2 regions of the Brachybacterium sp. NPDC056505 genome follow, and region 2 is predicted to be linked to the other one. Evidence: riboswitches for the same ligand, from Rfam matches in the RefSeq annotation. Region 2 holds a riboswitch; the other holds the start of a gene.

Region 1 (3,394 bases), on a different contig from region 2:
ACGAGGTCGACCCAGCGTCCGCCGTCGCGGCGGCTGCGCAGGGAGGCGATGCCGTCGACGTGCCCCTGGACGATGTGGCCGCCCAGTCGGGCGTCGGCCCGCAGCGCTCGCTCAAGGTTCACGCGCGAGCCGGGGGCGGCGTCGCGCAGGGCGGTGCGGCGCAGGGTCTCGGGGACCGCGTCGACCGCGAATCGGCGGTCGCCGGTGAGGTCGACGACGGTGAGGCACACGCCGTCGACCGCGATCGAGTCGCCGAGGCGGGCGTCGGACGCGGCGAGCGGGCCGCGCAGCTGCAGGCGGGCCTCGCCGCCGGGCAGCGGGGTGAGGGTCTCGAGGGTGCCGATCTCCTCGACGATGCCGGTGAACATGGGGTCTCCTTCCGGGAGCGGACGGTGGGTGATCCGGTGGTGGGTGGGCGACGGGTGGGTGCGGGGATCAGAACCCAAGAGCGGGGGTCAGGAGCCGGGGGCAGGCCCGGGAGCGGCGCGGCGGGCGATGAGGAGCACGTCATCGCCGAGGCGCTGCACGTGCTCGGTGCGCCAGCGCGGGGCCGCGGCGAGGGTCGCGATGTCGAGGTCGGCGAGCGCCGAGCGGCCGCTCTCCCCCAGGTGCAGGGGCGCGAGGTAGGCGTGGATCTCGTCGACCAGGCCGGCGCGGAGGAAGGCGGTGGCGAGCCCCGGCCCGCCCTCGAGCACGGCGTGGCCGACGCCGCGAGCGGCGAGCGCAGCGAGGACCTCCCGTGGCTCGTGCGTGCGCAGGTGCAGGAACCTTCCGTCGCTGCCGCGCACTCTCGCGTCCTCGGGGACGTCGCGTCGGCCGACGACGACGCGCAGCGGCTGCGTCCGCGCGGCCGGGTCGGGTCCCGCGGCAGGGTCTGGCTGCGCGGCGGAGTCGGGCTGCGCGGCGGAGTCGGGCTGCGCGGCAGGACCCGGCCGGGCGGTGAGCGACGGGTCGTCGGCCAGCACGGTGCCGGTGCCGACGATGATCGCGCCGGTCCGGGCGCGCACCGTATGGGCGTGCGCACGGGAAGCCTCGCCGGTGATCCACTGACTGGTGCCGTCCGCCGCGGCGACCTTGCCGTCCAGGCTCGTCGCCGTCTTGAGCACGAGGTGGACGGGAGCGTGCTCGGGATTCGGCGTCCGCCCGGGGGCCCGGGCGGCCCGCGCGTACCAGCCTGCCACGAGCTCGCGCGACTGCTGCTCCCCCGGGCCGCGGACCACGTCGACGCCGACTGTCGCGAGCTCGCGAGCACCTCCGCCCGAGCTGGCGCCGGGATCGGCCAGGGCATACACGACGCGGGCGATCCCGGCGTCGCGCAGCGCCTTCGTGCAGGGGCCGGTGCGGCCGGTGTGCGCACAGGGTTCGAGGGTGACCACGGCGGTCGCGCCGTGGGTCACGTTCTCTTGGGCGCGCGCATCGGCGATGGCCGCGACCTCGGCGTGGGGTGTGCCGGCGCCGCGGTGCCAGCCCTCGCCGAGGGTGGTCCCGTCGACCGCCAGGAGGACGCAGCCCACGCGGGGGTTCGCGTCGTCGGCGGGGCCACGGGCGGCGAGCACGAGGGCGCGATCCATCGCTGCGCGCTCGTCGGGCGTCGCGGGTGCGGCGGATGGGGGCGTGTGGTGCCCGTGCACGGAAGCCTCCGGATCGGCGGTGGTCCGGGGCGATGGCACGGCGGCAGAAGCGTCACCGGGGCGGACGACGGCGAGCCGACGCCGCGCACAGCGACGCCACATCTCCTCCCATCCGGACTTTTACCGTCGGTCCTGGAGTTCCACCAGGTCAACCGACTCCCGAGGGAGCCGGGTCGCGGACTGTCACCGCCGGTTCAGAGTTTCACTGACCCCGGAGAATGTGGTTCATTCGCAAGCGAGACTAGCACCGCGCTCCGGGTGCTCGAGAAGTCGGTGTCGCGGTGTGAACACTCCCCCGCTCTCAGGCACCGCGCGCAGGGAACTCGACCCTCATGCCGTGCACGCGGTATCCCGCGACGACGTCGTCCCAGGAGATCTCGGGGGGACGAACGAGGCGGGGGCCGGCCGCTAGCAGATGCTCCAGCAGCACCGCCGACTCGGTGATCGCGAGATGCTCGCCGGGGCAGCGGTGGGGCCCGGCGCCGAAGCTGAGCCCAGCCGGCGAGACCCCGCGCGGCAGCGAGCGGCGGGGCCGAATCTCCAGCGGATCCTCGCCCATGACCTGCGCGTCCGCATTGGCGTCCCGGACATGGACGTCGATCAGGTCACCGGGATGGACGTCGGCCGTCGCGGGGCATCCGGGCACGTCGAAGGGCTCCCGGGCGCGGCGGTAGAGGTGGCCGACCACGGGTTCGAGGCGGATGATCTCGCGGAGGATCGCGGCCTTCTCGTCGCGGTCGCAGTCGAGGAACTTCGCGCGCAGCGCCTCGTCGTCCAGGAGGTGCCAGCACGCCATCACGAGGAACTCGCGTGTGGTGATCATCCCTGCGCTCGCGTAGGTGACGCACTCGACGAGGATGTCGGCGCCCCGCGCGCCCTGGTCGAGCAGGTGGCTGATGACGTCGTCGGCGCGGTGGCGGCGTCGGCGGCGGATCGCCGGGCGCACGTCGCGCAGGTGGAAGGCGGCGAGCGGCCCGAGTCCGCGGACGGCGGCGAGCGCCCATTGGGGCAGGGACCGGCCCCAGCGCGGGCGGGTGAGGTCGACGCCCGGCTGTCGCTGCAGGCGCACGAGCCGGCGCGACATGTCCTCCAGGGGCGAGGCGGTGAGGCCGACGATCTCGCGGCTCACCGCGACCGAGTAGAGCAGGGCGAGCTGACCGAGGTCGCAGCCGCCCTCGCGGACCGCGTCGCCGACGAGGCGGACGGCCTCGCGCTCCATGGTCGCCGAGCTGGAGCGCTCGATGCCCTGCGGAGAGAAGAAGCGGCCGACGGCGCGGCGCTGGGCGTCGTGGCCGGGACCGTCGGACAGCAGGATCGGGTGGCTGCGCAGCCAGCCGCTCGGGATCGCCTCGGCGGTGAACCCCGCCTGGGTCGTGCCCTCACGGCGGCGGAGCACCTCGCGCGCCGCCTGGTGCGGACGGATCCGCCAGACGCGCGGGACGCGGGCGCCGTCAGGCCGGTCGGCGCCGGTCCGGTCGCCACCAGGCCGGTCGCCACCAGGCCGGTCGGTACCAGGCCGATCGGCGCTCCCCGAGCGCCCCGCTCCCGGCTCCGCGCCGGGCACCCTCGGGTCCCGGAGCAGGGACCGCAGGCCGAGGGGGCCCGCGCCGGGGATGTCGCTGTGCAGCGGACAGCCGTGCTCCTCGGGTCGCTCCGAGCGTCGGCCGCCGGGGCCATGGGGGCCGGTCCCGCGGGTGGGCTCGCGGCCGGTGGGGTCACGGGTCACCGCGCCCTCCCTTCGAGCTCCTCGATCACGGCGCCGA
Region 2 (3,394 bases):
GCTCGGACACCGTGGGCGCCTCGAAGCCCGGGGTGACCGCGACCGCGCCCTCGAGCTTCTCGGTCGGGATGTCATAGTCGATCAGCACGTACTCCCGCGCGACGAGGACGCCGCGGACTCGGCGCACGAGCACCTCGAGGGTGTGCGCGGCGTCGTCGTCCAGCGTGAGCCCGGGCCGGGAGAAGAGCACGGCCTGGCTCGTCATGATGGGGTCGCCGAAGACGGAGAGCCCTGCCTGGCGCAGGGTGGTGCCGGTCTCGACCACGTCCGCGATGACGTCGGCGACGCCCAGGCGGATCGAGCTCTCCACGGCGCCGTCGAGGTGGACCACCGTCGCCTCCACGCCGTGCTCGGCGAGGTGGTCCTCGACGAGGTTCTCGTACGAGGTCGCGATGCGCGCCCCCGCGAGTCCGCCGAGGTCGCGCTCCTCGCCCGCCTGGGCGGCGAAGCGGAAGGTGGAGTGCGCGAAGCCCAGGGGCAGGATCACCTCGGCCGCGGTGCGCGAGTCGGCGAGCATGTCCTGCCCGGTGATGCCGACGTCCACGGTCCCCGATCCCACGTAGACCGCGATGTCGCGGGGGCGCAGGAAGAACAGCTCGACGTTGTTGGGCTCGTCGACCAGGACGAGTTCCTTGGCGGTGCCGCGGCGGCGGTAGCCCGCCTCGGAGAGCAGGGCGGCGGCGGGTTCGGACAGGGCGCCCTTGTTGGGCACGGCGATGCGGAGCACGGGATTCCCTTCGGCGGAGGGGCGGCGGGAGGACAGGGCGGTCTGCGGGACGGATCTGCAGGGGCGGGCCCTCACAGATGTCGGTAGACGTCCTCGAGCGTGATGTCCTTGGCGATCATCATCACCTGGAGGTGGTAGAGGAGCTGGGAGATCTCCTCGGCGGCGGCCTCGTGCGACTCGTGCTCGCAGGCCATCCAGACCTCGGCGGCCTCCTCGACGATCTTCTTGCCGATGGCATGCACGCCGGCGTCCAGCTCGGCGACCGTGCCGGACCCCTCGGGGCGATCGGCGGCCTTCTGGGTCAGCTCGGCGTGCAGCGACTCGAAATCCTTCACGGCACCAGGGTATCGGTCGATGGCGGTGCCAGGGCGCGCCATCTCAGCGGGGGCGGCGGGGTGCGGCCTCGGGTGCGCGGTCACGGACGGGGACGTCGGCCGACGGTGGGATCCAGATGGGCGGTCTCGACGGTCACCGCGCGGTCCTCGCGGGTCCGCACGCGCCACCAGACGAAGAACCCGGTGAGGGTGAACAGCCCGTAGAAGACGTACATGAGACCGCTCGCGTAGTAGCCCGCGGAGAACAGCAGGGGCACGCCGACCACGTCGACCGCGACCCAGATCAGCCAGAACTCGACCCAGCCCTTGGCCATGCCGAAGGTCGCCAGGAGGCTGCCCATGAAGATCCAGGCGTCGGCCCAGACCGGCTCGTAGGAGCCGAGCGCGCGGAACAGCGGCGTGAGCGCGGCGGTGCCGCCGACGAGGACCACGACGAGCAGGGCGCGCGTGCCCCATCCGGCCCATCGGGGCTCGACGGCGGTGCCCCCGCCGGTGCGCGCGGAGTGCCAGCGCCACCAGCCGTAGATGCTGGTGACGATGAACATCACCTGACGGCCGGCCTGGCCCAGGAGGTCGACGGGGTTCGGAGTGCCGAACACGCTCCCGAGGAACACGGTGAGCAGCAGCAGGTTGCCGATGATGCCGATGGGCCACGCCCAGACCTTCCGGCGCATGCCGCCGAGGGCGCTGAGGAGCCCGAACACGTTGCCCACGACCTCGCGCCAGAGCAGGAACTGCCCTCCGGCGAACTCGATCTTCGCGTTGAAGAGCCACTCGATGACTCCCATGACCACTGCCTTCCGCTCGGGGCGACGAGCGCGGGGAGCGGGGTCCGGCAGGCGGGCGCGCGCCCGGATGCGCCGGGCCGCGGCATGCAGGACGTGCGCCTCTCATCCAGGCTGTGACTGTCGGTGCCGGAGTTCCACCGGCTCCACCGTCCTGCACGGGCAGGACGGGTCGCGGACTATGACCGCCGGCTCGGATTTCCACCGACCCCGGAGCACGTCACCGTGGTGACGAGGAGACTCTAGCCCGTTCCCAGGTCACGGCGGGTTCCGGTGTGTCCCGGAGGACATCCGCGTTCACGCTGCGGGGTCGCTCCCCAGGAGCGCCCGGGGACGGGGCCGGGCTCCTGCGCTCAGTGGCCGTGGCTGCTCGCGAGGGTGCGCAGGGAGTCGATCTCGGAGGCCGCGTCCTGCGCGCGGTAGATGGCGGAGCCGGCGACGAACACGTTGGCCCCCGCCTCGGCGCAGCGCTCGATGGTCTCGCGGTTCACTCCCCCGTCGACCTGGATCGAGACCTCCAGGTGCGCGTCGCTGATCGCCTTCCGGGCGCGGCGGATCTTCGGGAGCATGGTCTCCAGGAAGCTCTGGCCGCCGAAGCCGGGCTCGACGGTCATCAGCAGGAGCATGTCGAACTCGCCGATGATGTCCAGCAGCGGCTCGACGGGCGTCGCCGGGCGCAGGGCGACCCCGGCGCGGGCGTTCTTCGCACGCAGCTCGCGGGCCAGGCGGATGGGGGCGCTCGCGGCCTCGAGGTGGAAGGTCACCGAATCGGCGCCGGCCTCGGCGTAGGCGGGGGCCTCGCGGTCGGCGTCCTCGATCATGAGGTGGGCGTCCACCGGGATCGGCCCGTGGCGGACGATCTGGGAGACCATGTCCACGCCGAAGGTGATGTTCGGTACGAAGTGGCGGTCCATGATGTCGACGTGGACGCTGTCGGCGCTCGCGATGCGATCGAGCTCCTCGCCGATGCGCATGAAGTCGGCGTTAAGGATGCTGGGGTGGATGAAGGCGGAATCGGTCGAGTAGGTCACGGGTGCGTCCTCTCCTCGGAGGTGTCTGCGGGCTCGGGCGTCTCGGGCAGGCGGCGCAGGAGTGCCAGGAACATCGCGTCGGTGCCGTGCACGTGCGGCCACAGCTGCACGCTCGGGCCCTCGCCGAGCTCCGTCCCCTCGAGCGCCTCGGGGAGCAGCCCCGCGCGGACGGCGGGGCGGGCGTCGAGCTGCTCGACGTCGTCGCGGCGACGCAGCACGTCCTTGACCACGAGCAGGGTCTCGGCGACGTGCGGGGAGCAGGTCACGTAGGCGATCACTCCCCCGGGCCCGGCCGCGTCCAGGGCGCTGGCCAGCAGGTCCCGCTGCACGCGGCCCATCGAGCCGACGTCCCCGGGGCTGCGGCGCCAGCGCGACTCCGGCCGACGGCGCAGCGCTCCCATGCCGGTGCACGGCACGTCGGCCAGCACGCGCGAGAAGCGACCGGGCATCTCGGCGCCGACCTTCGTGCCATCTCCCTCGCGGACCTCGGTCTCGGCGCCCGCCTCGGCGAGCGTC

What was found. A riboswitch is a leader RNA that binds a small molecule or an ion and turns the genes downstream of it on or off. The one in region 2 is predicted to bind FMN.
Region 1: it holds a riboswitch for FMN, as region 2 does, so the genes downstream of both, ribD (bifunctional diaminohydroxyphosphoribosylaminopyrimidine deaminase/5-amino-6-(5-phosphoribosylamino)uracil reductase RibD) here and pnuC (nicotinamide riboside transporter PnuC) in region 2, are expected to answer to the same signal.

What each region holds. Positions count from the first base shown of each region.
Region 1 is NZ_JBHTSV010000012.1:47,590-50,983, forward strand. Features, by position in the region: gene ACFQ53_RS08970 (riboflavin synthase) at 1-368, opposite strand, end outside; gene ribD (bifunctional diaminohydroxyphosphoribosylaminopyrimidine deaminase/5-amino-6-(5-phosphoribosylamino)uracil reductase RibD) at 456-1,571, opposite strand; FMN riboswitch at 1,728-1,855, opposite strand; gene ACFQ53_RS08980 (cytochrome P450) at 1,933-3,357, opposite strand; gene ACFQ53_RS08985 (polyprenyl synthetase family protein) at 3,354-3,394, opposite strand, start outside.
Region 2 is NZ_JBHTSV010000003.1:105,126-108,519, forward strand. Features, by position in the region: gene hisG (ATP phosphoribosyltransferase) at 1-727, opposite strand, end outside; gene ACFQ53_RS03400 (phosphoribosyl-ATP diphosphatase) at 799-1,062, opposite strand; gene pnuC (nicotinamide riboside transporter PnuC) at 1,143-1,850, opposite strand; FMN riboswitch at 1,941-2,069, opposite strand; gene rpe (ribulose-phosphate 3-epimerase) at 2,201-2,878, opposite strand; gene ACFQ53_RS03415 (RsmB/NOP family class I SAM-dependent RNA methyltransferase) at 2,875-3,394, opposite strand, start outside.